3 regions of the Arthrobacter sp. Marseille-P9274 genome follow, and region 2 is predicted to be linked to each of the others. Evidence: predicted binding sites of a transcription regulator. Region 2 holds the regulator's gene; each other region holds the start of a gene.
What was found. Region 2 encodes LexA, which represses DNA repair genes until DNA is damaged. Its sites were predicted from a motif close to TCGAACANNTGTTCGA; they were not measured.

Region 1: OC550_RS21000 (LexA family transcriptional regulator) is a predicted target of LexA. The motif match lies at 2,072-2,087, and genes of this name have one in related genera.
Region 3: OC550_RS08795 (HNH endonuclease signature motif containing protein) is a predicted target of LexA. The motif match lies at 3,024-3,039, and genes of this name have one in related genera.

What each region holds. Positions count from the first base shown of each region.
Region 1 covers NZ_CAMPOV010000004.1:124,619-130,292, reverse strand. The annotation lists gene OC550_RS21010 (glycoside hydrolase family 65 protein) at 1-1,538, shown strand, start outside; gene OC550_RS21005 (hypothetical protein) at 1,555-1,947, opposite strand; gene OC550_RS21000 (LexA family transcriptional regulator) at 2,100-2,519, shown strand; gene OC550_RS20995 (Y-family DNA polymerase) at 2,512-3,909, shown strand; gene OC550_RS20990 (FAD-dependent oxidoreductase) at 4,062-5,674, shown strand, end outside; gene OC550_RS20985 (cytochrome P450) at 5,648-5,674, shown strand, end outside.
Region 2 covers NZ_CAMPOV010000001.1:1,058,050-1,063,723, reverse strand. The annotation lists gene hisB (imidazoleglycerol-phosphate dehydratase HisB) at 1-204, opposite strand, end outside; gene OC550_RS04825 (histidinol-phosphate transaminase) at 279-1,373, opposite strand; gene OC550_RS04820 (LysM peptidoglycan-binding domain-containing protein) at 1,444-1,809, opposite strand; gene lexA (transcriptional repressor LexA) at 2,064-2,825, shown strand; gene OC550_RS04810 (ATP-dependent DNA helicase) at 2,844-4,799, opposite strand; gene hflX (GTPase HflX) at 4,846-5,674, opposite strand, start outside.
Region 3 covers NZ_CAMPOV010000001.1:1,926,285-1,931,958, forward strand. The annotation lists gene OC550_RS08790 (serine/threonine-protein kinase) at 10-993, shown strand; gene OC550_RS08795 (HNH endonuclease signature motif containing protein) at 1,217-3,010, opposite strand; gene OC550_RS08800 (fumarylacetoacetate hydrolase family protein) at 3,398-4,873, shown strand; gene OC550_RS08805 (GntR family transcriptional regulator) at 4,876-5,553, shown strand; gene hpaE (5-carboxymethyl-2-hydroxymuconate semialdehyde dehydrogenase) at 5,588-5,674, shown strand, end outside.

The DNA.
Region 1 (5,674 bases), on a different contig from region 2:
TGCGTGACCAGGCATCGGCAGCACTCGAGGGTGCACGGCAGCTGGGCTGGGAAGGGATGCTGGCCGAGCAGCGCCGGGTCCTCGACGGTTTCTGGGAGGCCGCGGACGTCGAGATCGATGGGGCTCCGGAACTCCAGCAGGCCCTGCGCTTCGACCTTTTCCAACTGTTGCAGGCATCCGCCTGCGTCAACCGCGCCCCCGTCGGGGCCAAGGGGCTGACCGGCTACGGCTACAGCGGCCACACGTTCTGGGACATCGACGGCTTCCTGATCCCTGCCATGGCCTTGCTGCGTCCGCAGGACGCCTCGCGGATGCTTCGCTGGCGGTCGTCGGGGCTGGATCAGGCACGGGAGCGCGCCCAGGTCCTGGGCCTGGAAGGAGCCTCGTTCCCCTGGCGCACCATCGACGGCGGCGAAACGTCCGCTTATTGGCCGGCCAGCACCGCCGCGGCACATATCAACGCCGACGTCGCCCGGGGTTTCGTGTTCTGGGCGGACGCCACCGGCGGGAGCTTGGCGGACGTCGGCGGCCTGGAGGTCCTCGCGGAAACCGCCCGGGTCTGGGCGCGGATGCTGCACCGCGACCACGAGGGCCGCTGCCACCTGTACGGCATGACGGGCCCGGACGAGTACACCGGAGTGGTGGATGACAACGTCTTCACCAACCTCATGGCCCAACGGAACCTGCGCTGGGCGGCGGATGCCTGCGAAGCGGATCCGGAATCAATGCGGCGGCTCGGAGTGTCGGTGGAAGAGCTGCAGCTCTGGCGGGAGGCTGCGGATTCGATGTACATCCCCTATGACGAGGTGCTCCAGGTGCACCCTGCCAACGAGGGGTTCACCACTTACCGGGAGTGGGACTTCGAAGGCCGGCAGGAGGCCTATCCCGTCCAGGACCACGCGCACTACGCGAAGATCTACCGGCGCCAGGTCGTCAAGCAGGCAGATCTGGAGTTGGCCCTCTGGTGGTGCTCCGACGCATTTACTGCCGAGGAGACAGCCCGGAACCTGGATTACTACGAGCGCCGCACCGTCCGGGACTCCTCGCTCTCCGCCGCTGCGCAAGCAGTGGTCTGCGCCCGGGCCGGGCATCTGGACCTCGCGCTCGCCTATCTGCGCGAAGCGGCCTTGGTGGATCTGCGCGACCTGCAGCACGACAGTGAGGAGGGACTGCACCTCGCCTCGCTCGCCGGGGCCTGGCTGGCTCTCGCCTGCGGTCTCGGCGGGCTGCAGGTCGACGGAGGCAAGCTGCAGTTGGCCCCGCGGCTGCCCGCGCAGTTGGCGCGCATTGCGTACCGCTTCCAATGGCGGGGGCACCGCTTCGGTGTGGAAACCACCGCCGCGGGTACCGTCATCCGGTTGCTCGACGCCGGCACATCCGCCGCGGAGCCCGAAACGGAGGTCCGGCTAACAATTGACGGCACGGAGTATGCTGTCGCTCCCGGCTTGCCGGCCGAAGCCCCGCTGCGCTCGCCGGAACCTCTTCTTCCGGCACCGGAACAGCCAGCAGGCCGGGTGCCCGGCGGGCACCCGGCCTGAGCGGCTTAGGTTAGGGTCAGGCCAAGGCCTTGGCCTTGATCTTTTCGAACTCATCGGGCCTGATCAGCTGGCGGTCCAGCAGATCCTGAGCCTTGGCGATCTCATCGGCCGGGCTGGCCCCGGTCCCCGCGGTCTGGCGGATGTAGGCCTCGGTCGCCACCGCCTGGGCATGTGCGGCCTCTTGGGACCGTTCCGCCATCGTGCGGCCCCGGGCGATCAGGTAGATCAGCACGGTCAGGAACGGCACGAAGATCAGGAAGAAGATCCAGACCGCCTTCCACCAGCCGCTGAGGAACCGGTCCCGGAACAGGTCCGTAATTACGCCAAACAGGGCGAACAGGTAGGAGACAAAGACGAAGCACCAGAAGAACCACCAGATGACGTCCCAGAAGTTTTCCCAAAAGTCCATTGCGTGCCTCCCGGCCTAGGTGTTGCCAGACTGTCCCCCGGTGCGTGAGATGCGCCAAGTCTACGGGCGGGTACGGGTGCCGGAAACGCCCAATTCGGGGGAGTCAGGTGGTATCCTCAATGGATCGAACATACATTCGAAGGCGGTGTGCGGTGCAGGATCCGGCAGGACTTTTCGACGGCACGGCGCCGCCCTCCGGCGGAGCCGGCTCGACGGCCCAGGCCAGCGGTTTTCCCTCTCCCGCCCGCGACTACTTCCACGGCGGTATCGACCTGAACCGGCACCTGATCCGGGACCGCACCAGCACGTTCATCATGCGGGTGTCCGGCAATTCGATGGCCGCGGCCGGGATCAGCGACGGGGACGAGCTGATCGTGGACCGTTCGCTGACTCCGCGGGACGGATCCGTCGTCATTGCCGTGCTTGAGGGGGAGCTGGCGGTGCGGCGGCTTCGTGCGGGCCATGGGAAGGTGAGCCTGCAGACGGACGACGGCGGTGTCCCCACCGAGGTGCCGGAACTTGCGGACCTGCACATTTGGGGCGTCGTCACCCGCTGCCTGCACCATGTCTGACGGTGGCGGGGCCAGGGCCAGGGACGGCGGGGCCGCGGATAACGACGGCGGCTCCTGGCCTGAGGACCGCGGCGCACCGCCCGCGGGCGGTGCGTCCCCGCGCCCGGAAGACCCGTCCGCCGGCCGGATCGCCCTGGTAGATGTGAATAACTTCTATGTCTCCTGCGAACGCGTCTTTGACCCGAGGCTGGAAGGCCGTCCCGTCGTCGTTCTTTCCAATAACGACGGCTGCGTGGTGGCCCGGTCCGAGGAGGCGAAGGCGCTGGGGATCGCGACGGGGACTCCGTGGTTCCAGGTGGCGCCGCTGGCGCGGCGCTGGGGGCTGGTGGCGCGTTCGAGCAATTACGAGCTGTACGGGGACCTGAGTTCGCGGGTGATGGAGGTGCTCGGACGGTTCGGCGTGTGGCAGGAGATCTACTCGATCGACGAGTGCTTCCTTGGGCTGCCCGGCAGCGAGGCGCAGCTGCGCGAGACGGCCGCCCGGGTGCGCGCCGCCGTCGGCCGGTATGTCGGCGTCCCGGTCTGTGTAGGGGTGGCGCCGACAAAGACGCTTGCGAAATTCGCCAACCATATCGCCAAGCGCAACCCGGGGATGGCCGGGGTCTGCTCGCTGGACTCGATGCCGGCGGGCGAGATCCGGCGGATCCAGTCCCGCGTTCCGGCCACCGGCCTGTGGGGTGTGGGGCGCAAGACCGGGCAGCGGCTGGCGGCGCTGGGAATCGATTCGATCGCGGACCTGAAAGCGGCGGATCCGCTGATGATCCGGAAGCGGTTCTCCGTGGTGCTGCAGCGGACCGTGCTGGAGCTGAACGGGACGCCGTGCATCCCGCCGATCGATGAGCGGGCCGACAAGCAGCAGGTCATGTTCTCGCGCAGCTTTTCCACGCCGGTGACTTCGTCCGAGGAGATGGACCAGGTGATGGCCGTCTACGCGCAGCGCGCGGCGGCGCGGATGGCGGAGGACGGCCTGCGGGCGACGGTGCTGACGGTGACGGCGGGGACCAGCCGCTTCTCGGGGGGCGCGTCGTCGTTTCCATCCGCCAGCGTGCAGTTTCCGGCACCCACACAGGATCCGATCCAGCTCACCCGGGCTGCCGTCGCCGCGATGCGGGGGTGTTTTGAGCCGGGGCAGAAATATGTGCGTGCCGGCGTGCTGTTCAGCGGGCTGGAACCGGCAGACGCGCAGGAGGCCTTCGACCCGTTCGTCAGCGAGCTGGAACAGCGGCACATCGGGGACCTGCTGGGCAGCGTCCGGGCGAAGTTCGGGGAGTCGGCCATCGGGCTGGGGCAGGGCGGGATGGCCGAGCCGGCAGCGTGGTCGATGAAGCGCGAGTTCTCCTCGCCGAAGTACACGACGAATTGGTCGGATCTGCCGGTGGTCCGGGCCTGAGGCTGCGGACCGGGCGGCCGGCGCCGTGCAGGCAACGGCCCGTGCGGCCGGTGCGTCGGCCCTTCCGCCGCCGTAGTCAACGGGTCTAAGCTCGATTCACTCCATCAAGCCTCCGCCTGTCCGGGCGGTTCCCGCCAAAGGGGAAGACCGGCATGCGACTCGTCGTCGACCTCACCAAATGCCAGGGTTACGGCCAGTGCGCCTTCCTGGCCCCGGGCGTTTTCACCATGCAGGGCGACGAGGCGCTGGTCTACGACCCGGACCCGGACGACGGGCAGCGCACACGCATCCTGCGGGCGGCGGCGGCCTGCCCGGTCCAGGCGATCGAGCTGGACCAGCTACGGAGACTGGAGCGGCCGACCGAGGGATCGTTGGTATCGGAGCGCGCCGCGACTGGACAGTCTGCGGACCAGGGGAAGGACCATGGGCATCTGTCGACCGGCCGCATCGTGATCGTCGGCGCGTCCCTGACCGGGCTGCGCGCGGCGGAGAGTCTGCGCCGGAAGGGTTTCGAGGGGAAGCTGACGCTGGTCGGCGATGAACCGCACGAGCCGTATGACCGGGTGCCGCTGTCCAAGCAGGTGCTGTCCGGCTGGATCGAGCCGGGCCGGACGTTGTTGCCCCGGCAGTTCGGGATCGACGCGGAATGGCGGCTGGGCCTGGCCGCTACGGGACTGGACGTGGCCGGCCGGCGGGTGCAGCTGGCGGACGGCGGAGGCATCGGCTTCGATCGGCTGCTGATTGCGACAGGCATGCGGGCACGGCCCTGGCCAAATGCTGCGGAGGCCGCGCTGGATGGCGTGCTGACGCTGCGGACGAGCCAGGATGCCGCCCGGCTGCGCCGGCGGCTCGCCGCCAAGCCGAACCGGGTGCTGGTGATCGGGGCAGGCTTCATCGGCTCCGAGATTGCCTCCGCCTGCTGCGACCTCGGTCTGCCAGTGACCGTGGCGGAGGCTGGGCCGGCGCCGCTGCGTGCCGCCCTAGGCGAGGCGATCGGGGCGATCGCCGGCGGGATCCAGCGCGAAAACGGCGTCGACCTGCGCTGCGGCGTCCGTGTCCTGGCGCTGGAGGGCGACGATGCCGGGCGCCTGCGGCGGGCGCGCTTATCGGACGGCACGGTTCTCGAAACCGATGTTGCGGTCGCGGCTCTCGGCGGAATCAGCAATAGCGAATGGTTGGTTGGTTCACCGCTGGCGTACGGGCCCTGGGGCGTCGCCAGCGACGCCGGCTGCCGGGCCTTGGACGTGGACGGCCATGTTATGGCGGGCATCTTCGTGGCGGGTGACGTTGCCTGCGCGGCCCACCCGCTCTTCGGCAATCGGTTTGTCCGGCTCGAGCACTGGGGCGATGCCGTCGCCCAAGCCGAGACCGCCGCACACAACATGGTCAGCCGACCGGACGCCCAACTGCCCCATCTGGCCATGCCGATGTTCTGGTCCACCCAGTTCGGCTGCGAAATCAAGAGCGTCGGGGTGCCTTCGGCCGGTGCGGAGGTGGTGATTGCCCAGGGCTCGGTGGAGCGGCGCAGGTTCCTGGCCGCCTACGGCTGCGAGGGACGCATCGTCGGGGCAGTGGGCTTCAACCAGAACAAGTGGCTGGATTTCTACGAACGACTCATCAGCCAGGGAGCTGCGTTCCCGCCGGCTTTCCACCAGATCGACGAAGCGGAAGGGCGCCAGCCGTTCGCGGCTGCGTTCCCCAACCGTCCCGTCCTCCCGCCCATCAAGGAGCCACCGCCATGGCCGAGCCGACCCCCTGGGAGCAG
Region 2 (5,674 bases):
GTGCGTGTCCCCCGAGGCCTTCACTGTCAGGTCGATCAGCGAGTGCTTCGAGAGGGCCGTGAGCATATGGTCGTAGAACGGCACGGTGGTGCTGATATCGGACTGCCCGGTGCCGTCCAGGTTCAGCTCAACCAGCACCGACGACTCGCTGGTGGTGCGTTCGAGGCGTGCTGTGCGTGCAGTGGTGGCGATATCCGCGGTCATGGAATTCCTTTGTGGCAAGAGGGGTCATTGCGGGTCCGCACGGAACCCGCACTTATCAGTCTAGAAGACTCCGCTCAGAGCAGTTCCCGCAGCCGGTCGAGGAATGCGGTGGTCTCGGCCTCGGTGCCGGCGGTGACGCGCAGGTGCCCGGCGATCCCGACGTCGCGGATCAGCACGCCGGCATCCAGCAGCCCCTGCCAGACCCTGTGCGGGTCCTTCAACCCGCCGAAGAAGACGAAGTTCGAGTCCGACGGCGCGGGCTGCAGCCCCAGCGACGTCAACTCGCTAACGATCCGGTCCCGCTGGCTCTTGATCTCTTCGACATTGGCGAGCAGCGCGCCGGCATGATCGAGCGCCGCCAACGCGGTCGCCTGCGTGACGGCCGAGAGGTGGTAAGGGAGCCGGACCAGCCGGAGGGCGTCCGCAATCTGGGGAGCTGCGGCAAGATAGCCGACGCGGGCGCCGGCGAGGGCGAAGGCCTTGCTCATGGTCCGCGAAACGATCAGCCGCTCCCTGCCCGGCAGGAGCGTCAGGGCACTGTCCGTCCCGACATGGGCAAATTCTGCATACGCTTCATCGACGATGACGATCGCCTGGCTCGCTTCGCCGGCTTCGTAGACAGCTTCGACGACATCGAGCCCGAGCGCGGTCCCGGTCGGATTGTTCGGTGAACACAGGACGACAATGTTGGCTGCGGTATCACGGACCGCCTTGGCAGCTTGGTCGGCGGTCAGGCCGAAGTCCGCGTCGCGGCGGACGGTCACGTACTCCGTGTCCGTGCCGCTGGCAAGGAGGGGATACATCGAGTAGGTGGGCGGAAAACTCAGCAGCCGGCGCCCCGGGCCGCCGAAGGCCTGCAGTATCTGCTGCAGTACCTCGTTGGACCCGTTCGCTGCCCACATGTTCCCGGCGGAGAGCCCGTGACCGAGGTAGTTGGCCAGCGCCTCCCGCAGCTCCGTGAATTCGCGGTCCGGGTAGCGGTTCAGGCCCCCCACCGCCGACTGGACGCGCGCCGCAATCGCGTCGGCAACCTCCTGAGGCAGCCCGTGCGTATTTTCGTTGACGTTGAGAAGCACGGGTACGTCGAGTTGCGGAGCTCCGTACGGTGTCAGCCCGCGCAGGTTGTTGCGCAGGGGCAGTCGGTTGAGTAGATCCAGCTGGTCGTTCACCTGACCAGCTTAGGCTCCGGCGGGCCCGGGGCAGGAATCGGGCCTGCCGGAGCGGCTCTTATTACAGCTGCTAGTCCCCCAGCGGGACGAACAGCCGCTGTCCGGCACGAACGACGGAATTCGGCAGATTGTTCAGCTGCTGGATCTCGGCAATGACATCGTGCGGGTGGCGGTCCGGCGCTGCCAGCACGGCCACATCCCACAGCGTCTGGCCGGGCGCGACGGCGACCGACACGGTGCGGCCGGGGCCAAGGTCAGGCCCCGAGCTGGCCAGGGCCGGCGCCGTAAAGAAGCCGATCAGGGTCAGCAGGACTGCGACGCCAAGCATCAGGGGCAACCCGATGAGCACCAGGCGGCCGCGGCGGGTGAGCCGCAGCGCGGGCGTCGAGCCGGGCAAAGCCTGCGGGGCGACGTGCGGGGCGAGCTGAACAGACATGAGGGTACCTTCCCGTTCCGCGTGCATATGCATCTTGGTTTCGAACGCATATTCGAACTGTCGGTTTCCATTTGTAGCACTTGTGATCGAATGTTGTCGAGACTCGATCGAATAAATGTTTGAGATCGTAGTAGGGCTGCCCTAGGCTTGAAGAAATGGCGGCCATGCCTGAGTCCATCAGCTGCCACTGACAACATTGGACCGGCCACCCCTGGCTAGCCCGGGGTGGCCGGATAGAGAACCGGGGCCAGTTCATGTCGAGGAAGATTGCAGCTACTTCAGGTGCCGACGGCACGGGAACCGCACGCAAGCGCGCGGCCGCGTCCCCCAAGAGCCTGACGCCCCGCCAGAAGAAGATCCTCGAAAGCATCCAGCGTTCCATCAGCGCCAAGGGCTACCCGCCGTCGATGCGCGAGATCGGTGACACCGTCGGGCTCGCCAGCCTCTCCAGCGTCACGCATCAGCTCTCGCAGCTGGAGAAGCTCGGCTATATCCGCCGCGATCCCAAGCGGCCGAGGGCCATGGAGGTCCTGACGCCGCTGACGCTCGAGAAAGGGGCGGTGGAGATCGAAGGCATGGCCGAGCCGGAGAAACTCCGCAGCATCGGCGGCCTGTCGGTATCGGAACTGGCCACGGCTTCCGATACGGCGATCGTTCCGCTGGTCGGCAGGATCGCCGCGGGCGGGCCCATCCTGGCGGACCAAGTGGTCGAGGACGTCATGCCCCTCCCCCGGCAGCTCGTCGGGCACGGCGAGCTCTTCATGCTCAAGGTCTCCGGCGATTCCATGATCGATGCCGCCATCTGCGACGGAGACTGGGTCGTCGTCCGCCGGCAGCCGAGCGCCGTCAACGGCGAAATCGTCGCCGCGCTGCTGGACGACGAGGCTACCGTCAAGACTTTCCGGCAGCGGGATGGCCACACCTGGCTGCTGCCGCAGAACACCCAGTATGAACCGATCCTCGGCGACGGCGCGACGATCATGGGCAAGGTCGTTTCGGTGATGCGCGCCCTGTAGCCGCCGCCCGGCGGGCCCTCAGCCCGCCAGGCGCTGCAGGATCTGGAGCGCCGTCGCCCGGTCCTTCGTCGACCAGAACGGCGGCAGCGCCGCCCTGAGGAAGCCCCCATACCGGGCATTGGCCAGTCTCGAATCGAGCACGGCCACCATGCCCCGGTCCCCCGCGGCACGGATAAGCCGTCCGGCACCTTGGGCAAGCCGTACCGCGGCGTGCGTGGCCGAAATGGTCATGAAACCGTTCCCGCCCGCCTGCGACACTGCCCGCGTGCGGGCGGTCATGAGCGGATCGTCCGGCCGGGGGAAGGGAATCCTGTCGATGACCACCAGGCGGCAGGCCTCTCCCGGCACGTCGACCCCCTGCCACAGCGTCATCGTCCCGAACAGGCAGGTATTCGGTTCGCTCGAGAATTGCCGGACCAGCGCCGCCATCGACGACTCGCCCTGGCAAAGGATCGTGAAGGGCAGCCGCTTGCGCATCTCCGCGGCGGCATCCTCGGCGGCCCGCCGCGACGAGAACAGTCCGAGGGCACCTCCATTGGAGGCGCGAAGCAACGCTTCGAGCTCGTCCAACTGCTCGGGGCTTGTCCCCCGGCCTGGCTTTGGCAGGTGGGAGGCCACATAGAGCACGCCCTGCTTCGGGTAGTCGAACGGGCTCCCGACATCGGCGCTGCTGTACTTCGGCGCTCCTTCGCCCAGCAGGCCCAGCGAGCCGGCGACGGCGTCGAAGGCGTTGCCGATGGCGAGGGTCGCGGACGTGAGGACGACGGTGTGGCCCTCGAAAAGCCCCTCGCGAAGCCGGGAAGCCACCGACAGCGGCGCCACGTTCAGCATCGGCGGCAGGGTCTCGTCCGGAGGTCCGTAACCGCTGCCCGCTGTGAAGCTGCTGGGACGGGTTATCCATAGGACCTCCCGGCTGTGGGCGGTGGACACTACCCGGTCGCACAGCTCCAGGATGGCCGCCAGCCGTGACCTTGCCATCTGCCTGCCGCCGTCCGCCGCGCCCGAGCCATCGGGCTTGGAGTCGGACAGTGCCGTTCGAGCCGCCTCCCGCAGCTGGGTCAACGCCAGTTCCTGCTCGGGCCGCAATCCGGCCGCCATGAGTCCGGACGGAACCGAATCGAATGCCGCTTCGAAGCTCTTGGCGGCAGCGTTCAGCGCATCGACGCTGATTGCCGTGTGCTTGCGGGCACTGGAGGCGGCGGCGGTGATCATGGCGGCCGAGAGTTGTCCGGAGACCGCCCCCGTCACGCGATCCTGCAACTCATGGGCCTCGTCAATAACAACGAAGTCGTAGTCCGGCAGGACGGCCAGCCCCTCGAACGCGTTGATGGCCAGCATCGCGTGGTTGGTGATCACCACGTCGGCCTCTGCCGCGTGCATGCGTGCGCGCTCACTGAAGCATTCCGCCGCGACCGGACACCGCTGGGCCCCGAGGCACTCCATGGCGCTCACGGAGACCTGCCGCCAGGCCCGGTCGCTGACCCCAGGGACAATCTCGTCCCGGTCCCCCGTGTCGGTCTCCTCGGCCCAGGCCCGCAGCCGCTTGATTTCCTGTCCCAGAGCGGTGGTCGGCCCGGGGGCCGGCGCCGGATGCGGGACGGTCTCATCGGCGAGGTCGAAGAGCGCCTCCGGAGCATCGTCCGCCGGGAAACCGCCGTCGACCTTGTGCAGGCACAGGTAGTTGTTCCGGCCCTTGAGCAACGCGGCATCGATCGGTCGCGGAAGCTCATCGGCGATGGCTTCCAGCAGCCGCGGCAGGTCCCGTTTGACGATCTGGGACTGCAGGGCGAGGGTAGCCGTCGCGACGATCGCCGGCTTCTCGCTCTCCAGCGCATGCACGATCAGTGGAATCAGGTAGGCAAGGGACTTGCCCGTTCCCGTGCCCGCCTGGACCAGGAGATGTTCACGCCGCCGGAAGGCCCCATCGACCCGGCCGGCCATATCGTGCTGGCCCTGGCGGTCCTGCCCGCCCATCGCCTGCACGGCGACGTCGAGCAGGCGCAGGGCCTCCGCCTGTCCCTCAGCCACGCCGGATGAAGGCCTCGAGTTCGGCCGCCAGGCCCTCCCTGACCATGACTTCGAGTTCGGTGCCCTCTTCGCCATGGTCCATCGACAGGATCTCCGCGTCCGGGCTGTGCAGCCGGCTCACGACGTCGCCCCTGTCATAAGGAATCAGGAGGTCGAGCTTGACGGCGGGCCGGGGAATGCCGTCGCTGATGGCCTGGAGCAGTTCGGGGATGCCCTGCCCGGTACGGGCCGACACCACGACATGCCGCGGTTCCCGCTGGCGAAGCCGTTCGATGACGAACGGATCAGCTGCGTCAGCCTTGTTGAGCACGATGATCTCGGGAATCTTGCGCGCATCCACTTCCGTCAGCACCTCGCGGACCGCTGCGATCTGGCCTTCCGGATCGGGATGGGATGCGTCCACCACGTGGAGGATCAAATCCGCGTCGGCGGCTTCCTCAAGAGTCGACCGGAACGCTTCCACCAGTTGCGTGGGCAGCGAGCGGACGAAACCGACGGTGTCCGCCAGCGTGTAGCCGAGCCCGTCCGAGGTTTCGGCCTTGCGGACCGTCGGGTCGAGGGTCGCGAACAGCGCGTTCTCCACGAGGACGCCGGCGTTGGTCAGCCGGTTGAGCAGCGAGGACTTGCCGGCGTTGGTGTAGCCGACGATCGCGACCGATGGCACGGCGTTGCGCTTGCGGTTGGCCCGTTTGGTCTCCCGCGCCGGCTTCATTCCGGCGATCTCGCGCCGCAGTTTGGCCATGCGCGTGCGGATGCGCCGCCGGTCCAGCTCGATCTTGGTTTCGCCGGGGCCACGGGAACCGATTCCGCCGCCGGCCGCG
Region 3 (5,674 bases), 870 kb from region 2:
GGAGGCTTGGTGGACATTCTCCTTGGGGGTCGCTACAGGACTGGCGAACTCATCGGTACGGGCGGCGCAGCCACCGTATTCCGGGCACTCGACGAAACGTTGCACAGGGACGTGGCGGTCAAGATGTTCACGCCGACAACGCCCGACGACGACGCTTACCGGCGGCAGCATACCGAAACCCTGCTGCTGGCGACCTTGAGCCACCCGGTGCTGGTCACCCTGCTCGACGCCGGGCTGTACGAAGATTCCAGCGGCACCATGAGCAACTATCTGGTGATGGAGCTCATCGAGGGCCAGGACCTGCGCAAGATGCTGGCCGCCGGCCCGCTTAAGCCAGCAGCCGTCGCCAACATCGGCGCCGACTTGGCTGATGCCCTTAATTACATTCATGAGAACGGCGTCGTGCACCGCGACATCAAGCCTGCCAACATCCTGATGTCCAACACCGGCAGCCTGGACACGCGGCTGCACCCGAAACTGTCGGACTTCGGCATCGCGCGCGTCGTCGATGCCTCGGTAGCCACGGTTCATGGAGCAACCATCGGTACAGCCAACTACCTCAGCCCGGAACAGGCCCTGAGCCAGCCCGTCACGCCGGCCTCGGACATTTACTCACTCGGCTTGGTGCTGCTGGAATGCCTCACCGGGGAAAAGGCCTTCCCCGGTCCCATCGTCGAATCCGCCGTCGCCAGGCTTCTGAAGGACCCGCCGATCCCGGAGACCATCGGCGCCGACTGGCAAGAACTCCTGGGCCGGATGACTGCCCGTGAACCCGACAACCGGCCGACGGCGCATGAAGTCGCACTGCAGCTACGGTCCTGGACCGAAACCGTCGTTCTGCCACCGAACGCTGGAACCCGGGAGTCGTCTCCTCCCGCTCCCGTTGAGGCACAGCTGCACCGTATCAGCGCCGTCAGTCCCGACACCGGCAACGTCACCACGGGCAATGTGGTGATCCCCACTCCGCCGAACCGGGCGCCCAGCGTCGGCTGAACTGAGTTGGCTACGGGGAACAACCTAGGCCGCAGTTCGACTAGCAGCTCCAAATCCCAACGAACCCGGGATGTCGCCCTCCGCTTTCACCGCCGACGCCCAGCGGCCGTCATGGCTGTTCCTGGAAGTAGCTACTGCTCCGGTGTGACTACGTCCTAACGCGACTGGTGTATCGACGAAGGTAGCTACTGTCTTGACGGAAGTAGCTACAGCCCTGACGGGGCTACCGTCTTGACGGAAGTAGCTGCTGACTTCGTGACTTTGGTCGAGGCGGGAGGCTCGTCTGCCAATACGCATTGCGCAAAGGTCTTCTATCCGGATCAATGTAGGCGGGCGGAGTGAACCAAGGAATCCCCTCTGCAACTTTGATCGTCCAGTTGCCTTGCTCGATCAAATCATGATGCAGAATGCACAGGCAGACGCCGTTGGAGACACTCGTGTGCCCGCCGGCCCACCACGGCACGATATGGTGCGCTTCCGTCCAGAAGGCCGGCATCGTGCATCCCGGGAAGGCGCAGCCCTTGTCCCTGGCCACGAGCGCCCGGCGTGTGGCTCGGTTGAAGAACCGTTGTGAGCGACCCAGATCCAGGACTTCGCCTCGGGACCCGAGAACGGCAGGGATTATCTCTGCATCGCAGGCCATGCGGCGGGCTGCCGTCGCTGAAATGGGCCCGTTGAAAACCGCATTTGCGCCGCCTGTCAGGAGTCCGGCGAGTTGCTCGTATCCGGTGGTAACAACGACCTGGGCCCGGTGTCCGCCGGAATCCGGAAGCCGACCGGTGTTCAGGGCAATCTTGCACGTGCTGACAAGTCCGGCGAGCAATTTCTGCGCCCTGGTGCAGCCGTCCAGTCCCGCCAGCACGCTAGGCGCCAGGGCCGGATTGTCCGACACAAAGGCCGCGTCCGCCTGATCGGCCCACCTCGCGTCTTCGTCGGCGCGGGTTTGCCGACCGAGGGTGTCTGCTTCGGCTTCAATTCGCCCACCCACACCACCCGTCCCGACCGCTTCAGAGCCTCCGCCGACACCAGCCGTCCCGACCCCTTCCACGCCACCGCCAACACCAGCCGTCCCGACCGGTTCAACGCCTCCACCCACACCACCCGTCCCGACCGATTCAGATCCTCCGTCGGCCGCGACTTGGATCGCGTCCGGTCGAATGCGCGGGTTGGTCGCGGTGTTCATGGCGGTCGCCATGGCTTCGTACTGTTCGTCCGTGGTGTTGATGACGAACTGGTGCAGCCCCCGCCGCCGGCCTCGGTAGAAGACGCCTTGGCGGGCCTTGAGCTCTTCCTCGCTCGGCTCGGCTCCATTCTGGTCGACGGCGGTTTCCCAGGTTTTGGCCACCATGCCCAAGGTGTCGGCATCCGTTTCGGCAGCCTGCTGCACTAGGGAGGCTTCCATGGCTTCCAACGTCTCGTTGTCGGCAACGCAGGCAACACGGGCGAGCGAATCGGTCACCAGGGCAGCAGCGTGGCCGCTGACCTCACCTGCAGCCATCGCCTGGGCGAGCGACGGCAGGGCAGGTGCTCCGACTTCCCCATCGAGCCGAACCGGCCTAGCGATGGCCTTCCCGACCCTGATCCGGCGCCGCGCCTCCACAATGCCGATTCCCAACCGCGAGCGCAGATACTCAGCGTTGTTGGCGAACTCGGTCTTCCGCCGTTTGCGGTTCCTTACTGCCAGCTCCGACGAGCCCAATGGGTCCTGCATCCCAATGGCGGCCGCAGGGTCGGCCCACGCAGCGGTGCCGAAATCGGCCGCCGTCGACTGACTGGGAGCGGAGTTTCCAACCGTGGCGGCTAGGTCAGCCTGTTCGACGGCGTGGGCACCCACGGCCTGGAAGAACTCCACGACCTTCGATACATCTTCGAAGGCTGCTACAACTGCAGCCAAATCCAGAGGTGGCAGAACCGCTGCCTCGGCTTGGAACCGGGCAGCCAATTCCAGCAGGCGCTCACGGATTCCGAGGATGGATGCTTCCATCTCTTCGGTTGCGTCCAATGGGATGAGGGCCATGCCGCCACCCTACGAGCACAGGCATTCGAAGGCGAGAAAAAACAGGCGGTGTGTAGGTACAGTCGGCATCCCGGCAGTAGGCGGTTCTGAGCGGAGCCGGTTCTGAGCGGAGCCGGTTCTGAGCGGAGTCGGTTCTGAGCGGAGTCGGTTCTGAGCGGAGTCGTCCCATTCGTGGAGTCGTCCGCCAGAAGGGGCCACAGCCCGCCCGCGTCCCCGCTCCCGCCCCACGCTCCAAGGGAGCGAATGACTGACCGTTTGGAAATGTTCCGACCAGGGGTTGACGTGATCGGCCACACAGGCCATGATGGATCGTATACGATTTCGTACATCACATCAGGAGGAGCTTTGTCCGACGGCAACAACGCCCGAAGCACCGCGCAGGCCACCCTGCAGCAAGTGGACGCCCAGACCATCAATGAGGCCGGCAAGGTCCTGGCGGTCCACCTCTCCTACCGCTCGCGCGCCGAACAGCGCGGCCGGATTCCCGCCAACCCCTCGTACTTCATGAAGGCCCCGTCGTCGCTGGCCCTCACCGGCGGAACGGTCGAACGTCCGGCCGGTACTGAACTTCTGGCCTTCGAGGGTGAAGTCGCCTTGGTGATCGGCACCGCCGCACGCCGCGTTTCGGTCGAGGACGCGTGGGGACACGTCGGCTTCGTGACCGCCAGCAATGACCTCGGCGTCTACGACATCAAGTACGCCGACAAGGGTTCGAACATCCGCTCCAAGTCAGGCGACGGCTTCACGCCGTTCGGCCCGGCCCTGCTGCCGGCGGCCGACGTCAACCCGGACGCGCTGCGCATCCGCACTTGGGTCAATGGCGAGATTGTCCAGGACGACACGACCGCGGGGCTGATCTTTTCCTTCGCCCGGATCGTTGCCGACCTGTCCCAGCTGATGACCCTGCAGCCGGGTGACGTCATTCTCACCGGAACGCCCGCCGGCTCCTCGGTCATTGTTCCCGGCGATGTCGTGGAGGTCGAGGTCGCTGACGAGGCAGCGGGGCTGAGCACCGGACGCCTGGCAACGACCGTAGTCCAGGGCGAGCACGGCTTCGCGTCCTTTGGCGACACCCCGAAGATCACGGACAAGGACCGCGTCGATGCCTTCGGCAGCGAAGAGGCGGCCGGTTTGGCTCCGGCCGTAACGGGCAAGTCGGCGCTGACGGACGACGTCAAGGCCAAGCTGCTCTCGGTCGCCACGGCGACGATTTCCGGCGCACTGCGCAAGCGCGGCCTCAACAACGTCAGCGTCGATGGGCTGCTGGCCACCAAGCCGGGCCAGAAAGTCATCGGCACTGCCCGGACGCTGCGTTACGTGCCCAATCGCGAAGACCTGTTCAAGAGCCACGGCGGCGGCTACAACGCCCAGAAGCGGATCATCGACGCCGTCGGACCCGGCGAGATCCTGGTCATGGAGGCGCGCGGCGAGAAGGGCTCGGGCACGCTCGGCGACATTCTCGCCATGCGCGCCCAGGTCCGCGGCGCCGAAGCCATCATTACCGACGGCGGCGTCCGTGACCTTTCCGAGGTGGCGGCCCTGGACATCCCCACGTTCTACAACGGTGCCCATCCCGCGGTGCTCGGGCGCAAGCATGTCCCGTGGGACTACGACGTGACCATCGGCTGCGGCGGCGCCACGATCCAGCCCGGGGACATCATCGTCGCGGACGACAACGGCATCCTCGTGATCCCGCCGGCCCTGGCCGCCGAAATCGCCGACGAGGTCGTCGAGCAGGAACGCCGCGACAGCTTCGTGTTCCAGATGGTCAAGGAAGGCCACAAGATCGATGGTCTGTTCCCGATGAACGCCGACTGGCTGGCCAAGTACCAGCAGTGGGTTGCAGAAGGCAACGGGGCCTGACCATGTCGACCGCCGCGACGGCGACCGCTTCGAAGTCGGAACGGGCCTACCAGCTGCTCCATGAGCGGATCGGCAACGGCCAGCTGGTGCCTGGCTACCGCTTGGTGCTGAGCAGCATCGCCGACGAGCTCGGTTGCAGCGTAGTTCCGGTCCGGGAAGCGATCCGACGGCTCGAGGCCGAAGGACTCGTCACCTTCGAGCGGAACGTCGGAGCAACGGTTGCCTCCATCGACGCGACGCTCTACCTGCACACTATGCAGACCTTGAGCATCGTCGAAGGCGCCGCGACAGGCCTGGCCGCCCACCTCATCACCGACGAGGACCTTCGCCGGGCGCGCGAGCTGAACAACCAGCTGCGCGAGTGCCTGGAGAACTTCGAACCGGTCCGCTTCACGCGGCTGAACAACCAATTCCACGCCATCCTTTACGGCCGGTGCCCCAATCCGCACATCCTGGACCTGGTGCACCGCGGCTGGAACCGCTTGAACGCCATGCGTGCCTCCAGCTTCGACCTCGTGCCCGGCCGGGCGCGGGAGTCCGTCGAAGAACACGAAGGGCTGCTCGAACTCCTGGAGGCCAAAGCCAGCCCGCACGAGATCGAGATGGCCGCCCGGGCCCACCGGACCGGAACCCTCAACGCCTACATGGCCCAGAAGAACCAACCACCCTCCGTCCTTTAGCAAACCTCCGCCAACCCGCAACGAAAGGTAGATCATGGCCGACCACTTTGTGCCCGAAAACCTGCCCACCCACCTCCAGCACTACATCGGCGGCAAGCTCGTCGACTCGATCGATGGCGAT